4 regions of the Nocardioides sp. Z35_8 genome follow, and region 1 is predicted to be linked to each of the others. Evidence: predicted binding sites of a transcription regulator. Region 1 holds the regulator's gene; each other region holds the start of a gene.
What was found. Region 1 encodes LexA, which represses DNA repair genes until DNA is damaged. Its sites were predicted from a motif close to TCGAACANNTGTTCGA; they were not measured.
Positions count from the first base shown of each region.

Region 2: a site for LexA is predicted at 954-969, ahead of AC54T2_RS16185 (HNH endonuclease signature motif containing protein). Genes of this name have one in related genera too.
Region 3: a site for LexA is predicted at 1,276-1,291, ahead of AC54T2_RS17865 (SAV_6107 family HEPN domain-containing protein). Genes of this name have one in related genera too.
Region 4: a site for LexA is predicted at 1,094-1,109, ahead of AC54T2_RS10540 (HNH endonuclease signature motif containing protein). Genes of this name have one in related genera too.

Region 1 is NZ_JCAQIE010000001.1:259,762-261,956, reverse strand. It holds gene AC54T2_RS01240 (LysR family transcriptional regulator) at 10-897, shown strand; gene lexA (transcriptional repressor LexA) at 899-1,621, opposite strand; gene AC54T2_RS01230 (SDR family oxidoreductase) at 1,750-2,195, shown strand, end outside.
Region 2 is NZ_JCAQIE010000003.1:375,384-377,578, reverse strand. It holds gene AC54T2_RS16195 (hypothetical protein) at 1-342, shown strand, start outside; gene AC54T2_RS16190 (CBS domain-containing protein) at 324-764, opposite strand; gene AC54T2_RS16185 (HNH endonuclease signature motif containing protein) at 1,166-2,195, shown strand, end outside.
Region 3 is NZ_JCAQIE010000004.1:284,599-286,793, forward strand. It holds gene AC54T2_RS17860 (class I SAM-dependent methyltransferase) at 1-551, opposite strand, end outside; gene AC54T2_RS17865 (SAV_6107 family HEPN domain-containing protein) at 660-1,106, opposite strand; gene AC54T2_RS17870 (hypothetical protein) at 1,394-1,861, opposite strand; gene AC54T2_RS17875 (YbaK/EbsC family protein) at 1,906-2,195, shown strand, end outside.
Region 4 is NZ_JCAQIE010000001.1:2,185,423-2,187,617, forward strand. It holds gene AC54T2_RS10530 (LuxR C-terminal-related transcriptional regulator) at 36-179, shown strand; gene AC54T2_RS10535 (VOC family protein) at 227-934, opposite strand; gene AC54T2_RS10540 (HNH endonuclease signature motif containing protein) at 1,175-2,195, shown strand, end outside.

The DNA.
Region 1 (2,195 bases):
CTTCTCTGCATGGCGTTGACGGCGTGGCGGACCTTCGTGGCGGTGTGCGAGGCCGGCTCCTTCACGGCCGCGGCCGACGAGCTCGGCTACACCCAGTCGGCGATCTCGCGCCAGGTGGCGAGCCTGGAGCACGACCTCGGCGAGGCCCTGCTCGAGCGCCTGCCGCGCGGGGTCCGGCCGACGGCCGCAGGGCAAGCGCTGCTGCCGCACGCGCGCCTGCTGGTGGGTGAGGCGGCCCGGGCGAGGGACGCCGTACGTCGCGCCCGCGCTGGCGACGCGGTGCCGCTCACCCTCGGCGCCGTGCCCTCCGCCTCCGTGGACCTCGTGCCCCGCACGCTGCGGTCGCTCCCGGCCGAGGGTCCGCGGGTGGCGCTGCGCTCGGACGGCTCGGCCCGGCTGCACGAGCGGGTGCGCACGGGCGACGTGGACGTCGCGGTGGTCACCGACTATCCACCCGGCCTGCCCACGGACCCCGAGGTGCGACGTACGAGACTGCTCGAGGACGAGATGTGCGTCGTCCTGGCCGCGGGGCACGCCCTGGCCGCCGGCCGCCGGCGCGTGCGGCTCACGTCGTTCGCCGACGAGATCTGGGCCGAGGACCACCCCGGCTCGGGCAGCCTGCTCGAGCGGGCCGCGGGCCGGGTCGGGTTCGAGCCCAGGGTCGAGCTGGTGGCGGGCGACCTGCTCGGCAAGGTGGCACTCGTCGCGGCCGGGCTCGCCGTCGCCCTCGTGCCGGCGATGCTGGTGCCGGGCCTGCCGGCGGGCGTCGCCGTACGCCGTCTGGTCGCGCCACCGACCCGCACCGTCTACGCGCTGAGCCGCGAGCGTCGTCCGCGGCCCGGCGTGCAGGAGCTGACGGCGGCGCTGGTCGCCGCCGCGTCCGGCTCCGCGCGGTAGGTCAGAGGCTGCGCAGGACCGCCGTCACCACGCCGAGGATCGTCGCGTCGTCGCCGGGGATCGGGTCGTAGGCGTCGTTGTGGGGGAGCAGCCACACGTGGCCGTCCTTGCGCTGGAACGTCTTGACGGTCGCCTCGCCGTCGATCAGCGCGGCGACGATCTGGCCGTTGGTGGCGGTCTGCTCCTGGCGGATCACGACGTAGTCGCCGTTGCAGATCGCCGCGTCGACCATCGAGTCGCCGGAGACCTCGAGGAGGAAGAGGGTGCCGTCGCCGACGAGCTGCTTGGGCAGCGGGAAGACGTCGGTGACCTGCTCCTCGGCGAGGATCGGGCCACCGGCGGCGATGCGGCCGACGACCGGGATGTTGATCGCCGTCGGCATCGCGTCGCCGATGCCGGTCTCGTCGATCGAGGTCTCCTCGCCGCTCGACATGCTGCGACGGGCGGCCATCACCTCGGGGAGGAACACCTCGAGGGCGCGGGGACGGTTGGGGTCGCGCTTGAGGAAGCCCTTGCCCTCGAGCACGCGCAGCTGGTGGGCGACGCTCGAGGACGACGTGAGGCCGACGGCCTGGCCGATCTCGCGCATCGACGGCGGGTAGCCCTTGGTCTCGATGGAGTCCTTGATCGTGGCGAGCACCCGCTGCTGGCGCGGGGTCAGGCCGGTGGCGTCCGGGGGTCCGTCGGGCATCTCGATGACGTTCTTGTCGTCCTGCTTGGCCATGCGTCCTCCAGTGCGGTTGCCCCCTCCGTCCACGGCTGGTCAGGGAGGAGCTGGTGCGCCCACCGTAGACCGCCCGGCAGGTCAGGATCAAACACCTGTTCGAAGCCGCGTGTCGCTAGGGTCCCGCCATGACGACACGCTCCTCGCGACCCTCCTCGGCACGCTCCTCGACCGGGACCCCCACCGTGAGCGTCGTGACGGGTGGTGCGCGTGGGATCGGTCGCGGCATCGCCGAGCTGATGATCGCCCGCGGCCACCGGGTCCTGATCGGCGACCTCGACGGCGCCGCGGCGACCGCCACCGCCGACGAGATCGGCGCGGTCGCCGGCCTGGCCCAGGACGTACGCGACCCTGCGTCGCACCGGCTCGTGGCGGAGGAGGCGGCTCGCCACGGCGAGCTGACCGCGTGGTTCAACAACGCCGGCGTCGGCGACGACGGCACGCTCGCCGAGCTGGCGGAGGAGCAGGTGCGCCGCTTGGTCGAGGTCAACCTGCTCGGCACGATGTGGGGCACCCGCGCGGCGCTCGCGGCGTTCGGCCCAGCGGGTGGCGACGTCGTCAACGTGGCCTCGCT
Region 2 (2,195 bases), on a different contig from region 1:
GGCGCGTTCGCGATCCAGCTCTCCACCGGCAACGTGCTGGTCCGGCTGGTGCTCAAGGCGACCGGCACCATCAACCCGCGGGCCGACGGCGCGATGCCGCCCACCCGGCTCAAGGGCGGGCGTCTGCTGGGTCCGCTCGAGCGCGTCTTCATCCTCGCCCTCGCCCTCGGCGGGCAGGTGACGGCGGCCAGCGTGGTCGTCGCCGCCAAGGGGCTGCTGCGCTTCCCCGAGCTCTCGTCGCGGCGCGACCAGGACCGGATCCACCAGCTCACCGAGTACTTCCTGCTGGGGTCGTTCGTGTCGTGGCTGGTGGCCCTGGGCTCCTACGTCCTGCTGGCCTGAGCGCCGGGGCCGTCGGTGCGCTCGGCGCGCCGCGAGGCGACGCCGGCGTCGGTGCAGAAGCCACCTCCGTGGCGCTTGAGGCAGAGCAGCCCGACCAGCAGCCCCTGGCGGTCGACCACGGCGACGCGCCGCTCGCCCACGGCGCGCATCGCCCGGCGTACCTGCTCCGCGGGCAGGTCGGCGCCGATGGTGCGCCCCTCGAGCACGGCATGCGCGAGCGCGGGCTGCTCCCCGGACCCGGCGGCGGCGAGGTCCCGGCGCACGAGCGTGCCGAGCAGCTGCTCGCCGACCCGGCCCGTGCCGGTGAGCAGCACCATGTGGACGTGGGGGCTGGCGAGGACCTCCTGTACGTCGGCCACCGTCGCCTCCCCGTCCAGGACGATCGGGGACCGCAGCATCACCTCTGCCACCCGTGCCGTCACCCTGCGACGATAGGCGCACCCCGCGCGAGTGTCTGCCTCGGGCGGCGAGCGGGGACCTCAGGTCGGGGCGGGCCGCCCCGCGGGCGGTACGAGCAGCAGCTGCTCCCTGCGGAGGGGGAGACGCCCGGGCGGGTGCGGCGCTGCGGCGTCCGTCCCCGCGACGGTGGGCTCCGCGCCGCTCGTCCGCGATCGAACACGCTTGCGAATATGCGCAAGAGCGGGTAGTCTGATCGGACGCACCATAGGTCCATGGCTCCAGGGCGTCGCCCGGGCCATGGCTGAGTGGAGCGAGTTGCGAGGGTGACGTGATAGTCCGGGGACCCGGGCCTCCAGGAGCGACGACCATCGATCGATCGCGCGCGTGCGCGATCGGCTCGTCGTCGACGTGGAGGAGGTCCGTGGTGGTGCACCCGATCATCGCCGCCGCCTGCGACGTCCGCGCGCGCCTCAAGTCGGTGTCCGGGGCCAACCCGACGTTCATGACCACCGCCGAGAAGGCGAGCGCGTTGGGTGAGCTGGGTCGGGCCGAGGGACAGCTGGCCGAGCTGCGGTTGCGGATCCTCGCCGAGGCCGGCGACCTCGCTGCCGACACCGCGGCCCGGGACGCCGCCGGCTGGCTGGCGCAGCAGACCCGCACGTCGTTCGCGGACGCGCGGTCCGACCTGCGCCTGGCCGAGTCGTTGGACCGCCACCGGCCGGTCCTCGCGGCCGCCATGCGGGAGGGCGCCGCGAGCCTGGCGCAGGCGCGGGTGATCGATCGTGCGCTCACCGCGCTGCCCGGTGCCGTCGCCGCCGAGACCGTGTCGCTGGCCGAGGCGCACCTCGTCGACCGGGCGGGGGAGTTCGGTCCCAAGGAGCTCGGTCGCATCGGGCGCCGCATCCTCGACGTCGTCGCGCCCGAGGTCGCCGAGCGAGCCGAAGCCGCTCGGCTCGCCGACCTCGAGGCCCACGCCCGCGAGCACACCCGGCTGACGATGCGTCGGCTCGGCGACGGCACGACCCGCATCTCCGGCCGGCTCCCCGACGCCGCGGCGACACGGTGGGTGACCTACCTGGAGGCCTTGACCAACCCGCGACTGGCTGGTCCCGCCGGGGGCGACGTCGCCGAGCGGCTTCCCCACCCGCGCCGGATGGGCGAGGCGTGGATCCAGCTCCTCGAGACCCTCGACGCCGGTCGGCTGCCGGTCCACGGCGGCGACGCGACCACCGTGGTCGTCACCATCTCGTTGGAGTCGCTCAGGGCCGAGCTCGCCACGGCGGACCTGCTCGGCTCGGGGCTGGTGCCGGGCGACGAGCTCACGGGGGACCGGATCACCGCCGCCGAGGCGCGCCGCCTGGCGTGCAGCGCCAGGATCCTTCCGGTGGTCCTCGGCGGCGAGGGCCTGCCGATCGACCTCGGCCGTGTCCGGCGCCTCTTCACCCCCGCGCAGC
Region 3 (2,195 bases), on a different contig from region 1:
TGCCCACCGCGTCCGGGCTGTCCCGCCGACGACCCGCCGTCGTCGAGCAGCTCACGGGCGGCCTGGAAGTGCCCGGCCATGGCGCGCGCCACCACGGCGGCGTGACGCTGCGCCACCAGGAGGCTGAGGTGCCCGCCGGGGCGCAGCACCCCGGCGATCGAGGCCACCGACGCGGCGGCGTCGTCGACCATCTCCAGCACGCCGTGGCACAGGACGAGGTCGGCGAGGTCGGCCTCGTCGACGAGGTGCGGCAGGTCGGACAGGTCGCCCTGCTGCCCGGTGACGCGGTCGGCCACCCCACGCTCGCGGGCGCGTCGGTCGAGCGCGGCCAGCGCGTCGGGGCTGGGGTCGATGACCCGGACGGCGTGGCCGAGCTCGGCCAGGGGCACGGCGAAGCCGCCGGTGCCGCCGCCGACGTCGACGATGCGGGCGGGCCGACCCTCCGCGTCACCACGGTGCTCCAGGAGCCGGCGTACGCCGTCCCAGGCCACGCCGCTGCGGACGGACTGGCGGCGCTCACTGGCGGACGGGCTGGCGGACGGCTGGGCCATGGGCGCCACCCTAGTGGCTCGTCGACCGAGCCCCGCGGGCGCACGCGGGCGCGCCCGGATCGTCCGGACGGGAGGACGCGCGAGTCGGAGGTCACCTCTCTCCCCGCCTCAGGCGACGCTCGCGTGCGGGACCAGGCCGAGCGTCTGCTCGACCACGGCCAGGAAGCGGTCGGCGTCGCGCACCAGGTCGTCGGCCTCCCGCTCGCTCACGGCACGGGTCGAGCCCGCCTCGGCGGCGGCCCGCTTGGCCGCACCCGCGGCGAAGAAGGTCGCCCACTCGGAGAGCTCGGGGGCGACCTCGGCCAGCAGCACCCAGGCGTTCTTCTGCCGGCGCCCCCGCGGCGCGGGCCGGGCGCGGGCGGCAAGCAGTGCGGCCGCCGCGCAGAGGGCCGCGACGTGGGCGCAGGCGTAGCGCGTGGGCACGTCGCGAGCCGTGATCGCGTCGCGCAGCGACGTGGCGGAGCGCTGGAGGTAGGAGTGGGCGGTGGCCGGCAGCAGGTGCGGGCCCGGCTGCGCCAGTGGGTGGCGGCGGGCGCTCGCAGCGGCGGCACTCATGCCCGCTCCTCGGTCCGGGCGACCGGCGAGCCGCGGGAGTCGTCCGTCACCCCGCTCCGCACCTCGACAGGGTCGTGGTCCTGACTCATCGTGCCTCCTCCGCACCTCGGTCGACCCCGGGCCGACCCGGGTGGAGGTGGGGGTCGAGGTCACGCCCACCCGGGTCGCATCGAACAGATGTTCGAACACCGCCACGGTACTACCTGCCACCGACAGCCCGTCAAGGCCGGGCGAGGGATGGGCCGGGCGAGGAATGGGCCGGGGCGGGCCGGGGCGGGCCGCCCCGCTCAGTCGCCGCGCAGGAAGGCGGTCGTCTCGCGGCGCCACAGGAAGAACGACAGCACCAGGCCCTCGACGATCACCAGCGCCGAGAGCACGACGAACACCGCCGGGAGGCGGGCGTCGAGACAGACCACCCCGACCAGGACGCCGATGCCCGCGGTGCCCGTGAGCACGGGCCGGGTCCAGCCGTGGCCGCCGACGAAGAGGGACCCGAGCACGAGGACGAGGGCGGCGAAGCCGACGAACGCGACGATCGACAGGGCGACGAAGCCCGGCACGATCGGGCTCTCGCGGAGCAGCTCGATGCCACCCTGGGCCAGGAGCCCCTGCGCCGACGGGTTGCCCTCGGCCCATCCGAGGATCACGTCGTCGCGCATCAGCCGGATCAGGAGCGTGATCAGGCCCGCCGTGGCGACGATCAGCACGAGCACGCGCAGGCTGTTGACCACGGATCGCGGCAGGTCGCGCGCCATCGGATCTCCCCTGGGGCTCGTCGTCGGGTCGCTAGGCTCGCGCCATGTCGACGGAGCACGCATCGATCACCTCGTTCCGAGATGACCTCCACCGGCGCGGCGGCACCGGTGACGTGGTCATCCTGCCCGACAGCGCCCACACCGCGGCTCTCGCCGCGGCGGCACTCGGCTGCGAGGTCGGCGCGATCGCCAACAGCCTGCTCTTCGACGCCGACGGCGAGCCGGTCCTCGTCCTCACCTCGGGCGCACACCGGGTCGACACCGCCGCGGTGGCCGAGCGCATCGGTGTCGCGCGCCTCCGGCGGGCCGACCCCGACTTCGTCCGGCTCCACAC
Region 4 (2,195 bases), 1.9 Mb from region 1:
GACGGGAGGCGTTGCGGGTCCGGGTCGCGTCGGTGATGACCACCGGGGCGACCTCGCGGGAGGCGGCCTCGCAGCCGTTCCTCAGCCCGCGCACGATCGACGCCCACCTGCGCCACATCTTCCGCAAGCTGGACATCGGCTCTCGCCGCCGCCAGCTCAGGGAGGTGGGACTGTCCTGACCCGGCTCCTGGACGGGCTCAGGCGAGACGACGGGCGATCGACTGCGTCAGCCCCTGCCGGCCGCGGACACGTCGGCGCAGACGACGCCGGTGTTGCCGTCGGGGTCGGCGAGGACGGTGAGCCCGGGCGACTGGGTGTCGTCGACGACCGTCCCGCCCGCGGCGACGGCGGCGGCGATCCGCTCCTCGACCACCTCGAGCGGCACGTACACCTCGACGTGGAGCCGCTGGTGGGACGCGCCCTCGTCGGCGCTGTCGTCGAACCACAGGTTGGGCACGCGTCCGGTGGCGTCGCGGACCTCGTCGCCGGGCGAGCCCCTGCCCTGTGAGTCGGCATCTCCCGTGAGGAGCGCGGCCCACACAGGCGCGACCGTCGCCGAGCGCGAGGTGTCGAGGCCGAGCTCGACCTCGCTGACGGACGCCGGGTCGGCAGTCAGCCCGTGGTCGGCGGCGATGTCGGTGATCCGGCGGGCGAGGTCGATGTCCTGCTGGGTCACCCACTCGACGACGTGCTCGGTGCCCTCGTCGTCGCGGTAGATCGCGTCGCCCGTGACCAGCTCGAGGTCGACGTTCCCGGTGCCGATGCTCACCCTCGGGTGGTGGCCGATCGCGTCGCCCGCCTCACCGATCGTGGTCACGAACCGGACGGCGGCGCCGAAGTCGTCGGTCAGGTAGCGCGCGTGCAGTCCCTGGGCGAGCTTGCGCCAGTCGGTCAGCTCCGCCCCGGCGATCTGGGGCCCGCGCAGCATGTCCATGCGCGCGAACCTACCCCTGATCGGGAGCGCCATGCCCGTACGACGACGTGCGGCGCGCCAGGTCGGCACCGTCACCGCGCTGGCCGCTGCCGGCCGTCCTCCGAGCGACCGGCGCGCGCAAGGTCCCTGGGATGGGGGCATCTCTTGCGGATTCCTTGATCGAACATGTATTCGAATAACGCCAGAAGGGCGGTAGGATCGAGCTACGCTCGCACGACGCCGACGGGAAGGGGACCACCTGTGACCCACCCGATCCTCGCTGCCGCGGGCGTCATCGACGAGACGCTCAAGAGCGTCGCGGACACCAACCCGACGTTCATGTCGACGTCCGACAAGGCCGCCGCGTTGGGCGAGCTGATCCGGCTCGAGACCCGGCTGGCGGAGCTGAGGTTGCGGGTGCTGGCCGACGCCGGTGACGTGGCCGCGGGTGCGGCCGCCCGCGACGCCGCCGGCTGGCTCGCGTGGGCCACGCTGTCGCGTCCCGAGGACGCCCGCGCCGACCTGCGCCTCGCGTCGGCGGTCGACCGGCGCTGGCCGGTGGTCGGTGCCGCGCTGCGGGAGGGGTCGGCCAACCTCGCCCAGGCCCGCGTCATCGTGCGGGCGCTGGACAACCTGCCCGACACCGTCCCCGGCGACGTCCTCGCCGCTGCCGAGGGCGCCCTGGTCCGCCACGCCGCGACCCTGGACCCGCAGCGGCTCGCGAAGGTCGGCCGACACATCCTCGCCACCGTCGCCCCCGAGCTCGTCGACGACGCCGAGGCCCGGCGGCTGGCCGAGCTCGAGGCCGAGGCGCACCGCAAGACCCGCACCACCGTGCGCCGGCTCGGTCACGGCACCACCCGGATCACCTCGCTCGTCCCCGACGCCGTCGCGCACCGGTTCGTCACCTACCTCACGGCGTACACCAACCCCCGCCGCGACGACGGCACGACCGCCCCTGCCGCTGGTGACGCGCTCGGTCGGCTCCCGCACCCGCGCAAGCTCGGCGAGGCGTTCTGCCGGCTCCTCGAGGCCGTCGACCCGCGCCGCCTCCCGGTCCACGGCGGCGACGCCACCACCCTCGTCGTCACGATCGGTCTCGACTCACTGCGTGCCGACCTCGCCACCGCCGGGCTCATCGCCCCGACCGTGCCCGGAGATTCCGACGGCCCGGCGGGGTCCGGGGACATGATCACGGCCGCCGAGGCCCGCCGGCTCGCGTGCAGCGCGAGGATCGTGCCCGCCGTCCTCGGCGGCCCCTCGGAGGTCCTCGACCTCGGCC